DNA from 2 places in the Rossellomorea marisflavi genome. Region 1 is predicted to be linked to the other one. Evidence: a T-box and tRNA genes for the amino acid it is inferred to sense, from the RefSeq annotation. Region 1 holds a T-box; the other holds one or more tRNA genes.
The links. The T-box of region 1 lies ahead of K6T23_RS15435 (valine--tRNA ligase). A T-box ahead of a tRNA ligase gene usually reads a tRNA of that ligase, here a tRNA-Val.
Positions count from the first base shown of each region.

Region 2: it has a tRNA-Val gene. The T-box ahead of K6T23_RS15435 (valine--tRNA ligase) is inferred to sense a tRNA for this amino acid. The anticodon was not compared.

Region 1 is NZ_CP081870.1:2,937,914-2,945,906, reverse strand. It holds gene spoVID (stage VI sporulation protein D) at 157-1,341, shown strand; gene ysxE (spore coat protein YsxE) at 1,418-2,449, shown strand; gene K6T23_RS15440 (hypothetical protein) at 2,483-2,671, opposite strand; T-box leader at 2,835-3,054, shown strand; gene K6T23_RS15435 (valine--tRNA ligase) at 3,122-5,767, shown strand; gene K6T23_RS15430 (bifunctional folylpolyglutamate synthase/dihydrofolate synthase) at 5,843-7,150, shown strand; gene K6T23_RS15425 (sensor domain-containing diguanylate cyclase) at 7,251-7,993, shown strand, end outside.
Region 2 is NZ_CP081870.1:3,194,533-3,202,525, forward strand. It holds gene glgB (1,4-alpha-glucan branching enzyme) at 1-576, opposite strand, end outside; tRNA gene K6T23_RS16650 (tRNA-Glu) at 886-957, opposite strand; tRNA gene K6T23_RS16655 (tRNA-Ser) at 964-1,054, opposite strand; tRNA gene K6T23_RS16660 (tRNA-Asn) at 1,059-1,133, opposite strand; tRNA gene K6T23_RS16665 (tRNA-Ile) at 1,145-1,221, opposite strand; tRNA gene K6T23_RS16670 (tRNA-Gly) at 1,233-1,306, opposite strand; tRNA gene K6T23_RS16675 (tRNA-His) at 1,315-1,390, opposite strand; tRNA gene K6T23_RS16680 (tRNA-Phe) at 1,401-1,476, opposite strand; tRNA gene K6T23_RS16685 (tRNA-Asp) at 1,497-1,573, opposite strand; tRNA gene K6T23_RS16690 (tRNA-Met) at 1,718-1,791, opposite strand; tRNA gene K6T23_RS16695 (tRNA-Ser) at 1,812-1,904, opposite strand; tRNA gene K6T23_RS16700 (tRNA-Ile) at 1,920-1,996, opposite strand; tRNA gene K6T23_RS16705 (tRNA-Met) at 2,001-2,077, opposite strand; tRNA gene K6T23_RS16710 (tRNA-Ala) at 2,117-2,192, opposite strand; tRNA gene K6T23_RS16715 (tRNA-Pro) at 2,201-2,277, opposite strand; tRNA gene K6T23_RS16720 (tRNA-Arg) at 2,282-2,358, opposite strand; tRNA gene K6T23_RS16725 (tRNA-Leu) at 2,374-2,462, opposite strand; tRNA gene K6T23_RS16730 (tRNA-Gly) at 2,474-2,548, opposite strand; tRNA gene K6T23_RS16735 (tRNA-Leu) at 2,552-2,636, opposite strand; tRNA gene K6T23_RS16740 (tRNA-Lys) at 2,647-2,722, opposite strand; tRNA gene K6T23_RS16745 (tRNA-Thr) at 2,782-2,857, opposite strand; tRNA gene K6T23_RS16750 (tRNA-Val) at 2,964-3,039, opposite strand; rRNA gene rrf (5S ribosomal RNA) at 3,049-3,165, opposite strand; rRNA gene K6T23_RS16760 (23S ribosomal RNA) at 3,279-6,212, opposite strand; rRNA gene K6T23_RS16765 (16S ribosomal RNA) at 6,371-7,921, opposite strand.

The DNA of each region.
Region 1 (7,993 bases):
TTCCTCTTGAACCTCTACCGTGCAATCAGTATTTATGAAAAGGAGCTTTCGGAATTTCCGGAACTTCACAAACAGTATCATATTCTTTCAGGGAAGCCCATATAGTGATAATGGCATTGTTTGTTATTTCTTTGCTTAATGAAAGGAGGAATTTCTTTGTCGCAGCAATCGAGTCTACGATTTTCCCTGGAAGAATCAATTTGGTTTAAAAAAGGACAGGAAGTTGAAGAGTTATTATCCATCTCCTTAGATCCACATATAACGATACAAGAACAAGAGCAGTATATCCTCATCAGAGGTAGCCTGGATCTATCCGGTGAATACCTTCCGTCCTCGGTGAGGGATGATGATGAAGCCTATGAGGTGGATGAAATCCTGGAGGCGAGTGGAAAGTACGTCCAGATGGTGGAAAGCCGTGAGAAAGGGGAGCTCGAGTTCATTCATTGTTTCCCGGTGGATGTAACGATCCCGAAAAACCGGATCGAGAATCTGGAAGACATCGATGTATATGTGGAAGCATTCGATTATGCCGTGCCTGAAAATGCCTGCATCAGGCTGAATGCCGACCTGACCATCACAGGGATCTTCGGTGAACAGCAGGTGCAGACGCCTGTCGAAGAAGAGCTGTATGAACCGATGTACCGTGCCGTCGACACAATGGAAGAAGTGGAGGCGGAAGAAGCAGCGGATGTGACGATGGAGACGGTCGTACCTGATTACGTTGAGGAGCCTCCTCGGGAAGAAGAATATGATGTTTTCTCCCTCTCTCCTGTCTATGATGAAGTGGAAGATGAGGAGGAGCAGGAGGAAACGGAACCTTTCGTTCTTGAAGGAAGGGTCACGCCTGAAGAGGAAGAAATCCCGGTCCAGATCCAGTATGAATCGTTCCCTGAACCCGAAGCGATGAGAAGCGAGAAGGTGTTTGAACTCCCGGAGCACGAGCTCAGTGAATCCTCAGAGGATCAGTCTTATCAGCACTACGCGCAGGAGTCGGTCCAGCCTCCGGTTCAACTTCCCGTCCAAGAGGTCATGGAGGCAGAAGAAGAGGAAGAGGAGGAATCTTCTTCAAGCTCCGAGGTCGAAGCGGCGAAAAAAACCAAAGGCAAGAAGAAGAAATATGAATCGATCTCCCTTACGGATTTCTTTGCCCGGAAGGAAGAGGAGCGGGGTGCCACGCTTCGGGTATGCATCGTCCAGGATGGGGATACCCTTGATTCCATCGCAGAGAAGTATGAACTGACGATCCCGCAGCTGCTGAGGGTGAATCAGCTTGAGGCCAATCAGGACGTGTACGGCGGTCAAGTGCTGTATATCCCGCCTGAGGAGCCCGCTTTTAGGTAAGGGTGCAAGGGAAGCCGGACTGACGCGTTAGGGTTGGTCCGGCTTTTTTAGAGTATACAGGCAGAAGGTGATTAACATGGAACAACCCCTGGAAGCATTGAGGCCCGTACTCCAGCCATATGGCGTCGAACCTTATTTTGTCGAGAGCTTCGGTAAGATCTCCAAGGTGTTTTCGAATAAAGGGACTCTTGCCGTCAAAAAACTCTCTCCTCAAAACGGGGTGGATTTCGTCCGCAACATCCAGACCCTTTTCCAAAGGGGCTATAACCGCATCGTGCCGATTTATCCTACGCTTGACGGCCGCTATGCGGTGTGGAATGAAGGCAGTCTGTTCTACGTGATGCCCTGGCTCATCAATCAGGACAGGGAAGACCGCTTCGAGAAGCATCAGAAGCTGTTCAGGGAGCTTGCCCGCCTTCATACCCTCTCCTCCCAAGACGTGAAGATCGATAAAGAAGAGAGGGAATCCCACTACGAGTTGCTTACCACACGATGGGAGAAAGAACAGCAGTTCCTCGATGAGTATATCGATACATGTGAGCGGGTCACATATATGTCGCCGTTTCAATACCATTACTGTATGTATTATAAAGATGCGTCGCAGGCGTTGAAGTTTTCGAGAAAGATGCTTGATGAGTGGTATGAGGAAACGAAGGAGCTCGAGAAAGTTCGGACGGTCATCACCCACGGGAAGGTGTCTTCCGAGCACTTCCTATATGATGACAGGGGGATGGGGTATTTTCACAACTTCGAGCAGTCCAAGGTCGCCTCCCCCTTCCATGACCTCCTCCCGTTCCTGTCAAGGACGCTGAAGACGTATCCGAAGTATTATGAAGAATGCGTGGAATGGCTCACGACCTATTTTCATCATTTTGCCGTCCGGAATGAGGAGCGACAGCTGTTCATGAGCTATCTTGCCTATCCGAGCTCCGTGATCGCCGTGGTGGAGAAATATTTCCATACCCCGAAGCATAAACGCAATGAGCGCAAATCACTGAAGAAGCTTCAGCGTCACTATTGGCTTCTGAAAAATACAGAGTACGTGGTCATGCGGCTGGATGAAATGGAACGGCAGAAAAAAGAAGCAGAAGAAGCATCCTCTTCATAAGAAACGCCCCGGACAGGATCCGGGGCTTTGTTTTTATATCCAGTCGAAATAGATGGCAGCGGCTATCGCAAGGAAGAGGGTCAGTAAAAGGACGTCGAACGTGGATGGGATCAGGATCGTCCGTATCCCTTGGAATATGGTGAAGGGGACGATGAATTGCTTACATATGGCGCGGGTGTTCCTCAGCCAGGGGGGCTGGGTATGGGAGCTGAATTTCTTCATACCGGTCACTCTCTTTCCTGGGTGATTTCACTACTTTATCCTATGAAGGGGGAGGGAAATGGTGTCAGACGGGCCTTCTGATGAATATTTTACGGCGAAATGGGCGATAATGATTGACGAACCTGAATCAAATCTTATACTATAATAAATAACTATATAACATGTAAATGCAATGAACAGGAAGAGTACGTTGAACCTGGCATTCAGAGAGGGAGGCATAAGCTGAGAGTCTTCCATGCCAAGACAATGGAATGTCGCCTGAGAGCAGTTCCCGTGAACTTTTAGTAGTGGGAACCGGTGAAAAGCCGTTATGGGTCTTTGAGAGCCTGGGGAAACCCGGGAATTAAGGTGGTACCGCGAATGAGAGATCCTTCGTCCTTTTTTATAGGACGGGGGATCTTTTTATGTGTATCAAAGGCCCGCATGCATGCACGAAATGGAGGAAAACCAATGGAAAATCAAGAATTATCAATGCCGACAAAATATGATCCGAAGGCGATCGAGGATGGCCGCTACAAGTGGTGGATCGATGGGAAGTTCTTTGAAGCGACACCTGATGAAGGAAAAGAACCTTACAGCATCGTCATCCCGCCTCCGAACGTAACCGGAAAGCTTCACCTTGGTCATGCGTGGGATACGACACTTCAAGACATTCTGACTCGCATGAAGCGTATGCAGGGCTACGACGTCCTCTGGCTACCGGGGATGGACCACGCGGGGATCGCGACACAGGCAAAAGTAGATGAGAAGCTGCGAAATCAGGGCATCTCACGCTATGACCTCGGCCGTGAAAAGTTCGTGGAGGAAACATGGAACTGGAAAGAAGAATATGCTTCCCATATCCGCGAGCAGTGGGCGAAGGTCGGTCTCGGACTCGATTACAGCCGTGAGCGCTTCACCCTTGATGAAGGATTATCCGATGCCGTACGTAAAGTATTCGTCGACCTTTACAACAAAGGGCTCATTTATCGCGGTGAATACATCATTAACTGGGACCCGGCAACGAAAACGGCCCTTTCGGATATCGAGGTTATCCACCAGGACGTTCAAGGTGCCTTCTACCACATGCGTTACCCATTGAGCGACGGTTCCGGTCATATCGAAATCGCCACGACGCGTCCTGAGACGATGCTCGGTGACACAGCCGTTGCCGTTCACCCTGAAGATGACCGCTACAAGCATCTCATCGGTAAAACCGTGATCCTTCCGATCACAGGGCGTGAGATCCCGATCGTCGGAGACGACTATGTGGACATGGAATTCGGTTCGGGTGCAGTGAAGATCACACCTGCCCATGACCCGAATGACTTCGAAATCGGCAACCGCCATGACCTGCAGCGCATTCTCGTGATGCATGAAGACGGGTCCATGAACGAAAAAGCCGGCAAGTACTCTGGTATGGACCGTTTCGACTGCCGTAAGCAAATTGTGAAAGATCTCCAGGAAGACGGCGTCCTCTTCAAAATCGAAGAGCATCTTCACTCTGTCGGTCATTCTGAGCGAAGCGGAGCCGTTGTTGAACCGTACCTGTCCACACAATGGTTCGTGAAAATGGATCCCCTTGCCCAGAAAGCCGTGACGCTTCAGGACGGGGAAGAGAAGGTGAATTTCGTTCCGGACCGCTTCGAAACGAGCTACCTTCGCTGGATGGAGAATACGCGTGATTGGTGTATTTCCCGTCAACTATGGTGGGGTCACCGCATCCCGGCTTGGTACCATAAGGAAACAGGAGAGATCCACGTTGCCCATGAAGCACCTGAAGATCTTGAAAACTGGGTGCAGGAGGAAGATGTCCTGGATACATGGTTCAGCTCGGCGCTATGGCCGTTCTCTACAATGGGATGGCCGGATCTTGAAGCAGAGGACTTCAAACGCTACTATCCGACCAATACCCTCGTGACGGGCTATGACATCATCGGATTCTGGGTATCCCGCATGATCTTCCAGGGACTTGAATTCACGAATGAACGCCCATTCAAAGACGTATTGATCCACGGTCTCGTGCGCGATGCCGATGGCCGCAAGATGAGTAAATCCCTCGGAAACGGCGTCGATCCCATGGATGTCATCGAGAAATACGGAGCCGATGCCCTGCGCTACTTCCTTTCGACAGGAAGCTCGCCTGGTCAGGATCTGAGATTCTCCTTCGAAAAGGTGGAATCCGTTTGGAACTTTGCCAACAAGATCTGGAATGCTTCCCGATTCGCCTTGATGAATATGGACGGCATGACCTATGACGAAATCGACCTTTCCGGTGAAAAGTCGGTGGCAGACAAATGGATCCTCACCCGTCTCAATGAGACGATCGAAACCGTTACACGCCTTGCCGACAAGTATGAGTTCGGTGAAGTGGGGCGCATCCTTTATAACTTCATCTGGGATGATTTCTGTGACTGGTATATCGAAATGGCGAAGCTGCCTCTTTACGGGGAAGACGAAGCCGCGAAGAAGACGACTCGTTCGATCCTTGCCTATGTTCTCGACAACACGATGAGACTTCTTCACCCGTTCATGCCGTTTATTACCGAGGAAATATGGCAGAACCTGCCGCATGAAGGCGAATCCATCACCGTGGCTGCCTGGCCGGAAGTCGATTCAGCCCTTACGGATGATGCAGCTGCTGAAGAAATGAAGCTTCTCGTGGACATCATCCGTGCGGTACGGAATATCCGTGCAGAAGTGAATACGCCGATGAGCAAGCAGATCAAACTCATGCTGAAGGCGAAAGATGAAGAAACGCTTGCGGTTCTTAAGAAGAATGCGGCCTACATCGAGCGTTTCTGTAATCCGGAATCCCTTGAGCTATCCACTGATGCATCTGCACCTGAAAAAGCGATGACAGCTGTCGTGACGGGAGTTGAGCTGTTCCTTCCACTTGCAGGCCTCATCAACATCGATGAAGAGATCGCACGCCTGGAGAAAGAGCTCGACAAATGGACGAAGGAAGTATCACGCGTACAAGGGAAGCTGAGCAACGAACGATTCATAAGCAAGGCGCCTCAAAAAGTAGTGGATGAAGAAAAAGCAAAAGAACAGGACTACTTGGAGAAACAGGCCACGGTTAAGGCCCGGATCGAAGAGTTGAAGACGGTATAATCACACCGCAAAGACAAGAGGGCTGATGACCGATCAGCCCTCTTTTTCTTTACGAAGACAAGGAGGACCACCAGTATGATGCAGTATGAAGATGCGGTAAGTTGGATTCATTCACGCTTGCGCCTCGGTATCAAACCCGGTTTGCAGCGAATGGAGGAGCTTCTTGAGAAGCTTGGAAACCCCCATCAAACAATCCGGACCGTCCATATCGGAGGGACGAATGGAAAGGGGTCCACGGTCACTTTCTTACGGAATATGCTCCAGGAAGCGGGCTACACAGTGGGGACGTTCACTTCTCCGTATTTCGAGAGATTCAATGAGCGGATCAGCATGAACGGGGTTCCGATATCCGATGAAGCCCTGACTTCTCTCGTCGAACGCGTAAAACCGATTGCAGAGGAAATGGAGGATTCCGAATGGGGGGGACCATCGGAATTCGAAGTGATCACGGCCATGAATTTCTTGTATTTTGCCGAATATGAAACACCCGACATCGTACTCGAGGAAGTCGGACTCGGAGGGAGACTCGATTCCACCAACGTCATCACCCCACTCGTTTCCGTCATTACGAGCATCGGGATGGACCACATGCAGTTCTTGGGGAACTCACTGGGGGACATCGCTTTTGAAAAAGCAGGGATCATCAAAGCAGGTGTCCCGGTCGTATCGGGGGTATCACAACCCGAAGCCGCTGCCGTCATTTCTGAGCAAGCAGAACAGAAAGATAGCCAACTCCACGTATTGGGAGAAGGATTTTCGGCCGTCTCCATGGAACATTTACCTGACGGGGAACGGTTCCGCTATGAAGAGGGTGGCGCTACAGAATCGTTCGATATGACCATGATCGGGATGCATCAGGTGCGAAATGCCGCCGTATCCATAAAAGTAGCTGGGCTTCTCGGTGAACATGGGTTCCGGATTGATCCGGGTCATGTGAAACGGGGACTCCTGAAGGCGTACTGGCCTGGAAGGATGGAAAAGGTTTCGGATACCCCATTGATCTTCCTGGATGGCGCCCACAATCCAGAAGGCGTGGCGGCACTCGTCTCCACAATTCAGGAGCGATTCCGAGGAAGGCGTGTATCCAGTTTGTTCGCCGCCCTCAAGGATAAAGACTTGAAGCCGATGATCGAACCGCTGAAAACCGCCGTCGATCACCTGGTTCTCACGCAATTTGACTTCCCGAGGGCTGCTTCCGGCAGTGAACTGCGCGAACTGGCAGGCGGGGGAACGGTTGAAGGCGATTGGAAGCATTTTGTGGATGAATATGTTGCCACTCCAAAGGAAGTGGAAGTCCTCCTCATCACCGGATCACTCTACTTCTTATCGGAAGTAAAACCATATTTATTGAAAAAATTAGAAAATAATAGAATTAATAAGTGACTTTAATAGGGTACTCTGATAAAATATTCGTAAACTTGTGACTATTTAACTAGATGAGCAAGAGATCAGAATATTGTGAGGGATGGCCATGCCGCTTTCGTTGAGTAAAAAAGTATTATTTGTGATCATTTGGCTTGCTGTTGTACCAGCAGGCTTATATTTCACCTATATTCATTATCCACCTGAGAATGTAGAAGGAAATGAAGCAACACTCGTTAGTCTTGTTGTATTTTCTACTGTCATCCTTTTATTGCCGATTGTTGTAAATGGTACGATGATTTTCCTTTTTCAGTGGGTTGCCTTAGCCGCATTCATTCAATTCGGGCTTTTTATAGAAATTTTACTCATGCAACTGTCGGTCATCCCTTTTGTATTCCGGTTAAGAGTGGCAAAACAGGATTGGCACCGGATACCGTTGAATTCCACGATGTTCTTCCTTGTATCTTTTTTCAGTGGCCTTCTTTTCTATGAAGTAGGCGGGGTCGTCGGTTCAATGGGTTTAGAGACCCTTATTATCCCAATCTTTTTCTATCAAGTAGCTTCTGTACTTATTAACCAGATCCTCCTGTTTAGCTATTTGAAATACATAGCCAAAGCATCGATCCCATTCTATAGCAAAGACTTTATATGGGATGGCATTTCTAACCTCATCATGATGCCTATTGCTCTCTCTTTTTACTATCTTACCTTCCAAATTGGGGGATATGCTTCTCTCTTAATTGGAGTCCCGTTCATAAGTCTTGTCATCATCATGAAGCTGTATAATTCTTCTGAAAAAATCAATCTCTATTTACAAAAAGCCGGTGAAATTGGTCACCAGCTCACGGAGAGGCTTAAGGTGAG
Region 2 (7,993 bases), 260 kb from region 1:
CTCGGTCACCGGCAGGATTTCAATATGGGTGAAGCCGTGTTCCTTCACATGCGGAATCAGTTCATCCGCGAGCTCTGAATAGGTAAGAAAACTGCCATCCCTCTTCTTTTTCCATGTTCCCAAATGGACTTCATATATGAACATTGGTTGATCAAATCGATTATGTTTCTCTTTCACCTTCATCCAATCGCGATCGCTCCACTTAAACCCTTCAAGGTCGTACACCACACTTGCAGTTCGCGGTCTGACTTCAGAGGAGAATCCATATGGATCAGCTTTCATCCTACGTTCTCCTGAAGCAGTCACAATCTCATATTTATACGTTGAGCCGGTCAAGTCTTCATCAACCCGGATCATCCATACACCTTCCTGATTGATCCTCTTAAGCTCAAATCCCCTTCCGTTCCAGTTATTGAAAGAACCAACCACTGAAATCGATCTTGCCTCGGGAGCCCAAACGCAAAAATCAGTTGAAATGCCTGCTTTCACATGGCACCCCATAAAACGATAGGCATGCTGCATATTCCCTTCATGAAACAAAAAAACGTCATAATCTGTTAGGGACAACGTGTCCATATCCTCACCTACCATCATCAATCTCCTTACTTATTTCTTTCATCATATAAGAATTCCTTCATTTCATCATCTCCCATTTGCGACAATATTTGTTAGCTCACCACGAAAAACACCATAAAAAGGATGAAACCCTCGAATGACAAGGTTTTCATCCCATTTATATCCTTTTATTTGTCGTTATTTGTCGAAATATTTTAAAAATTTTAAACACATTACAAGTTGAAAACAAGTCAGATATAGAAATCAATGCCAATCCATGCAAAAAAAAAGATGTGTCGAAGATTGCCTCGACACATCTTTTTCGTATTATGACCCATACGGGATTCGAACCCGTGTTACCGCCGTGAAAGGGCGGTGTCTTAACCGCTTGACCAATGGGCCGCTTTATGGCGGAGAAGGAGGGATTTGAACCCTCGCGCCGGTTGCCCGACCTACACCCTTAGCAGGGGCGCCTCTTCAGCCACTTGAGTACTTCCCCATATTGGCTCCGCAGGCAAGACTCGAACTTGCGACCGATCGGTTAACAGCCGATAGCTCTACCACTGAGCTACTGCGGAACAATGAAAAATGGTGGGCCTAAGTGGACTCGAACCACCGACCTCACGCTTATCAGGCGTGCGCTCTAACCAGCTGAGCTATAGGCCCACAAATAAAAATGGAGCGGGTGATGGGAATCGAACCCACGACATCAGCTTGGAAGGCTGAGGTTTTACCATTAAACTACACCCGCAAAAAAAATGGGGCGACTGATGGGAATCGAACCCACGAATGCCGGAACCACAATCCGGTGCGTTAACCACTTCGCCACAACCGCCACAATCATATGGTGGCTCAGGACAGAATCGAACTGCCGACACATGGATTTTCAGTCCATTGCTCTACCAACTGAGCTACTGAGCCGCATCTAAATAAAATATAAATGGCGGTCCGGACGGGACTCGAACCCGCGACCTCCTGCGTGACAGGCAGGCATTCTAACCAACTGAACTACCGGACCAACTTTTTTTCGCGCTAGCGAAAATTAAGATCAATGTACTGCGATAGCAAAATAGCTATCAATAGTATTCGCGCTAGCGAAAGTAAAGATCATTACTTATGTATTGCAGTCACTACATCCCGATCCTAACGGATCAAGATGGTATTGCGGGGACAGGATTTGAACCTGCGACCTTCGGGTTATGAGCCCGACGAGCTACCGAACTGCTCCACCCCGCGACGATAAAAGATGAAAAATATGGAGGAGGAAGGGGGATTCGAACCCCCGCGGGCTTTGACACCCCTGTCGGTTTTCAAGACCGATCCCTTCAGCCGGACTTGGGTATTCCTCCGTATGGTGAGAACTATGGTGGACCTTGTAGGACTCGAACCTACGACCGGACGGTTATGAGCCGTCTGCTCTAACCAACTGAGCTAAAGGTCCCTAGTGGTAGCGGCGGAGGGGATCGAACCCCCGACCTCACGGGTATGAACCGTACGCTCTAGCCAGCTGAGCTACACCGCCTCGTAAAACGAGTATTTCCTGGTTCTCTAACATTATAAATGGTGGAGCCTAGCGGGATCGAACCGCTGACCTCCTGCGTGCAAAGCAGGCGCTCTCCCAGCTGAGCTAAGGCCCCAAAGAAAGTGGTCGGGAAGACAGGATTCGAACCTGCGACCCCTTGGTCCCAAACCAAGTGCTCTACCAAGCTGAGCTACTTCCCGATCATGGCGCGCCCGAGAGGAGTCGAACCCCTAACCTTTTGATCCGTAGTCAAACGCTCTATCCAATTGAGCTACGGGCGCATATATGAAATTCACTGGTGCCGAGGACCGGAATCGAACCGGTACGGTAGTCACCTACCGCAGGATTTTAAGTCCTGTGCGTCTGCCAGTTCCGCCACCCCGGCTAGGGCAATTATGGAGCGGAAGACGGGATTCGAACCCGCGACCCCCACCTTGGCAAGGTGGTGTTCTACCACTGAACTACTTCCGCATATGGTGCGGGTGAAGGGACTTGAACCCCCACGCCTTGCGGCGCCAGATCCTAAGTCTGGTGCGTCTGCCAATTCCGCCACACCCGCATGATATAAATGGTGAGCCATGAAGGATTCGAACCTTCGACCCTCTGATTAAAAGTCAGATGCTCTACCAACTGAGCTAATGGCTCGTGCTGCTTTTCTATAATGGACAAATACCCATAAGAAAATACAAAAGAACATAAAAAAGTGGTGCCGGCAAGAGGACTTGAACCCCCAACCTACTGATTACAAGTCAGTTGCTCTACCAGTTGAGCTACACCGGCAAGGTGTATGGTGTATTCTTTTTGCTTTGCCTTAGCTACATTGCAAAGGTTAAAGCTTCTTTATGGTACGTTATTTTCACTTCGCTAACGCTTCGTGAAAAAACTATGGTGGAGGATGACGGGATCGAACCGCCGACCCTCTGCTTGTAAGGCAGATGCTCTCCCAGCTGAGCTAATCCTCCGTATGTACCGCCTGGCGACGTCCTACTCTCACAGGGGGAGATCCCCCAACTACCATCGGCGCTGAAGAGCTTAACTTCCGTGTTCGGCATGGGAACGGGTGTGACCTCTTCGCCAATGTCACCAGACAGGTATTCCATTGAAAGAATTGTTCTTTCAAAACTAGATAAAGGGTTGATAGTCAATCATTACCGGCGTATCGTCCAGTCCGGGAGACGCGAAGCGCCTCCTTCGTCTTACTTTGGTTAAGTCCTCGATCGATTAGTATCAGTCAGCTCCATGTGTCGCCACACTTCCACCTCTGACCTATCTACCTGATCATCTTTCAGGGATCTTACTCACATAAAGTGATGGGAAATCTCATCTCGAGGGGGGCTTCATGCTTAGATGCTTTCAGCACTTATCCCTTCCGCACATAGCTACCCAGCGATGCCTTTGGCAAGACAACTGGTACACCAGCGGTGCGTCCATCCCGGTCCTCTCGTACTAAGGACAGCTCCTCTCAAATTTCCTGCGCCCACGACGGATAGGGACCGAACTGTCTCACGACGTTCTGAACCCAGCTCGCGTACCGCTTTAATGGGCGAACAGCCCAACCCTTGGGACCGACTACAGCCCCAGGATGCGATGAGCCGACATCGAGGTGCCAAACCTCCCCGTCGATGTGGACTCTTGGGGGAGATAAGCCTGTTATCCCCGGGGTAGCTTTTATCCGTTGAGCGATGGCCCTTCCATGCGGAACCACCGGATCACTAAGCCCGACTTTCGTCCCTGCTCGACTTGTAGGTCTCGCAGTCAAGCTCCCTTGTGCCTTTACACTCTGCGAATGATTTCCAACCATTCTGAGGGAACCTTTGGGCGCCTCCGTTACTCTTTAGGAGGCGACCGCCCCAGTCAAACTGCCCACCTGACACTGTCTCCCACCCCGATAAGGGGCGCGGGTTAGAATGTCAACACAGCCAGGGTAGTATCCCACCGACGCCTCCACCGAAGCTAGCGCTCCGGCTTCCAAGGCTCCTACCTATCCTGTACAAGCTGTGCCAAAATTCAATATCAGGCTACAGTAAAGCTCCACGGGGTCTTTCCGTCCTGTCGCGGGTAACCTGCATCTTCACAGGTACTATAATTTCACCGAGTCTCTCGTTGAGACAGTGCCCAGATCGTTACGCCTTTCGTGCGGGTCGGAACTTACCCGACAAGGAATTTCGCTACCTTAGGACCGTTATAGTTACGGCCGCCGTTTACTGGGGCTTCGATTCGCACCTTCGCTTGCGCTAAGCACTCCTCTTAACCTTCCAGCACCGGGCAGGCGTCAGCCCCTATACTTCGCCTTACGGCTTCGCAGAGACCTGTGTTTTTGCTAAACAGTCGCCTGGGCCTATTCACTGCGGCTCTCTCGGGCTTGCACCCTACCAGAGCACCCCTTCTCCCGAAGTTACGGGGTCATTTTGCCGAGTTCCTTAACGAGAGTTCTCTCGCTCACCTTAGGATTCTCTCCTCGCCTACCTGTGTCGGTTTGCGGTACGGGCACCATCTTCCTCGCTAGAGGCTTTTCTTGGCAGTGTGGAATCAGGAACTTCGCTACTATAATTCGCTCGCTATCACAGCTCAGCCTTCACGATGATGGGATTTGCCTCATCATCAGCCTAACTGCTTAGACGCACATATCCAGCAGTGCGCTTACCCTATCCTCCTGCGTCCCCCCATTGCTCAAATGGAAGAAAGGTGGTACAGGAATATCAACCTGTTGTCCATCGTCTACGCCTATCGGCCTCGACTTAGGTCCCGACTAACCCTGAGCGGACGAGCCTTCCTCAGGAAACCTTAGGCATTCGGTGGATGGGATTCTCACCCATCTTTCGCTACTCATACCGGCATTCTCACTTCTAAGCACTCCACCAGTCCTTACGGTCTAGCTTCGCAGTCCTTAGAACGCTCTCCTACCACTGACACCAAACGGTGTCAATCCACAGCTTCGGTGATACGTTTAGCCCCGGTACATTTTCGGCGCAGAGTCACTCGACCAGTGAGCTATTACGCACTCTTTAAATGGTGGCTGCTTCTAAGCCAACATCCTGGTTGTCTAAGCAACTCCACATCCTTTTCCACTTAACGTATACTTTGGGACCTTAGCTGGTGGTCTGGGCTGTTTCCCTTTCGACTACGGATCTTATCACTCGCAGTCTGACTCCCATGGATAAGTCTTTGGCATTCGGAGTTTGTCTGAATTCGGTAACCCGATGAGGGCCCCTAGTCCAAACAGTGCTCTACCTCCAAGACTCTTACAACATGAGGCTAGCCCTAAAGCTATTTCGGAGAGAACCAGCTATCTCCAGGTTCGATTGGAATTTCTCCGCTACCCACACCTCATCCCCGCACTTTTCAACGTGCGTGGGTTCGGACCTCCATCCAGTGTTACCTGGACTTCATCCTGGACATGGGTAGATCACCTGGTTTCGGGTCTACGACCACATACTCATTCGCCCTATTCAGACTCGCTTTCGCTGCGGCTCCGTCTTCTCAACTTAACCTTGCATGGGATCGTAACTCGCCGGTTCATTCTACAAAAGGCACGCCATCACCCGTTAACGGGCTCTGACTACTTGTAGGCACACGGTTTCAGGTTCTATTTCACTCCCCTTCCGGGGTGCTTTTCACCTTTCCCTCACGGTACTGGTTCACTATCGGTCACTAGGGAGTATTTAGCCTTGGGAGATGGTCCTCCCAGCTTCCGACGGGATTTCACGTGTCCCGCCGTACTCAGGATCCACTCAAGAGGGAACGAAGTTTCGACTACAGGGTTGTTACCTTCTTTGACGAGCCTTTCCAGACTTCTTCGTCTACCCCGTTCCTTTGTAACTCCGTATAGAGTGTCCTACAACCCCAAGAGGCAAGCCTCTTGGTTTGGGCTAATCCCGTTTCGCTCGCCGCTACTCAGGGAATCGCATTTGCTTTCTCTTCCTCCAGGTACTTAGATGTTTCAGTTCCCTGGGTCTGCCTTCCATGCTCTATGTATTCAAGCAAGGATACTGTTCCATTACGAACAGTGGGTTCCCCCATTCGGAAATCTTCGGATCAGCTCACTTACAGCTCCCCGAAGCATATCGGTGTTAGTCCCGTCCTTCGTCGGCTCCTAGTGCCAAGGCATCCACCGTGCGCCCTTATTAACTTAACCGAATTGGTTAAAAACCTAAAATGGCGATACTCGGTAATTTCTTGACTATCAATAAAACTTTATCTAGTTTTCAAAGAACAATATAGAAGATGGATTTAAACCATCAAAACTGAACAAAACTTCGACGTCGTCAAACGTTTTAAGTAAATCTTCCTTAGAAAGGAGGTGATCCAGCCGCACCTTCCGATACGGCTACCTTGTTACGACTTCACCCCAATCATCTGTCCCACCTTAGGCGGCTGGCTCCAAAAGGTTACCTCACCGACTTCGGGTGTTACAAACTCTCGTGGTGTGACGGGCGGTGTGTACAAGGCCCGGGAACGTATTCACCGCGGCATGCTGATCCGCGATTACTAGCGATTCCAGCTTCATGTAGGCGAGTTGCAGCCTACAATCCGAACTGAGAACGGTTTTATGGGATTGGCTAAACCTCGCGGTCTTGCAGCCCTTTGTACCGTCCATTGTAGCACGTGTGTAGCCCAGGTCATAAGGGGCATGATGATTTGACGTCATCCCCACCTTCCTCCGGTTTGTCACCGGCAGTCATCTTAGAGTGCCCAACTGAATGCTGGCAACTAAGATCAAGGGTTGCGCTCGTTGCGGGACTTAACCCAACATCTCACGACACGAGCTGACGACAACCATGCACCACCTGTCACTCTGTCCCCCGAAGGGGAAAGCCCTATCTCTAGGGTTGTCAGAGGATGTCAAGACCTGGTAAGGTTCTTCGCGTTGCTTCGAATTAAACCACATGCTCCACCGCTTGTGCGGGCCCCCGTCAATTCCTTTGAGTTTCAGTCTTGCGACCGTACTCCCCAGGCGGAGTGCTTAATGCGTTAGCTGCAGCACTAAAGGGCGGAAACCCTCTAACACTTAGCACTCATCGTTTACGGCGTGGACTACCAGGGTATCTAATCCTGTTTGCTCCCCACGCTTTCGCGCCTCAGTGTCAGTTACAGACCAGAAAGTCGCCTTCGCCACTGGTGTTCCTCCAAATATCTACGCATTTCACCGCTACACTTGGAATTCCACTTTCCTCTTCTGCACTCAAGTTCCCCAGTTTCCAATGACCCTCCACGGTTGAGCCGTGGGCTTTCACATCAGACTTAAGAAACCACCTGCGCGCGCTTTACGCCCAATAATTCCGGACAACGCTTGCCACCTACGTATTACCGCGGCTGCTGGCACGTAGTTAGCCGTGGCTTTCTGGTTAGGTACCGTCAAGGCGCCGCCCTATTCGAACGGCACTTGTTCTTCCCTAACAACAGAGTTTTACGATCCGAAAACCTTCTTCACTCACGCGGCGTTGCTCCGTCAGACTTTCGTCCATTGCGGAAGATTCCCTACTGCTGCCTCCCGTAGGAGTCTGGGCCGTGTCTCAGTCCCAGTGTGGCCGATCACCCTCTCAGGTCGGCTACGCATCGTCGCCTTGGTGAGCCATTACCTCACCAACTAGCTAATGCGCCGCGGGTCCATCTGTAAGTGATAGCCGAAGCCACCTTTCAACCTTCCCCCATGCGGGGGTAGGTGTTATCCGGTATTAGCCCCGGTTTCCCGGAGTTATCCCAGTCTTACAGGCAGGTTACCCACGTGTTACTCACCCGTCCGCCGCTGATCTCAGGGAGCAAGCTCCCATCGATCCGCTCGACTTGCATGTATTAGGCACGCCGCCAGCGTTCGTCCTGAGCCAGGATCAAACTCTCCATAAAAAGTTTGAATAGCTCTTTAAAATAAATCTAGAATTAACGTTGACGTGTTTGTCTTGTTTTGTTCAGTTTTCA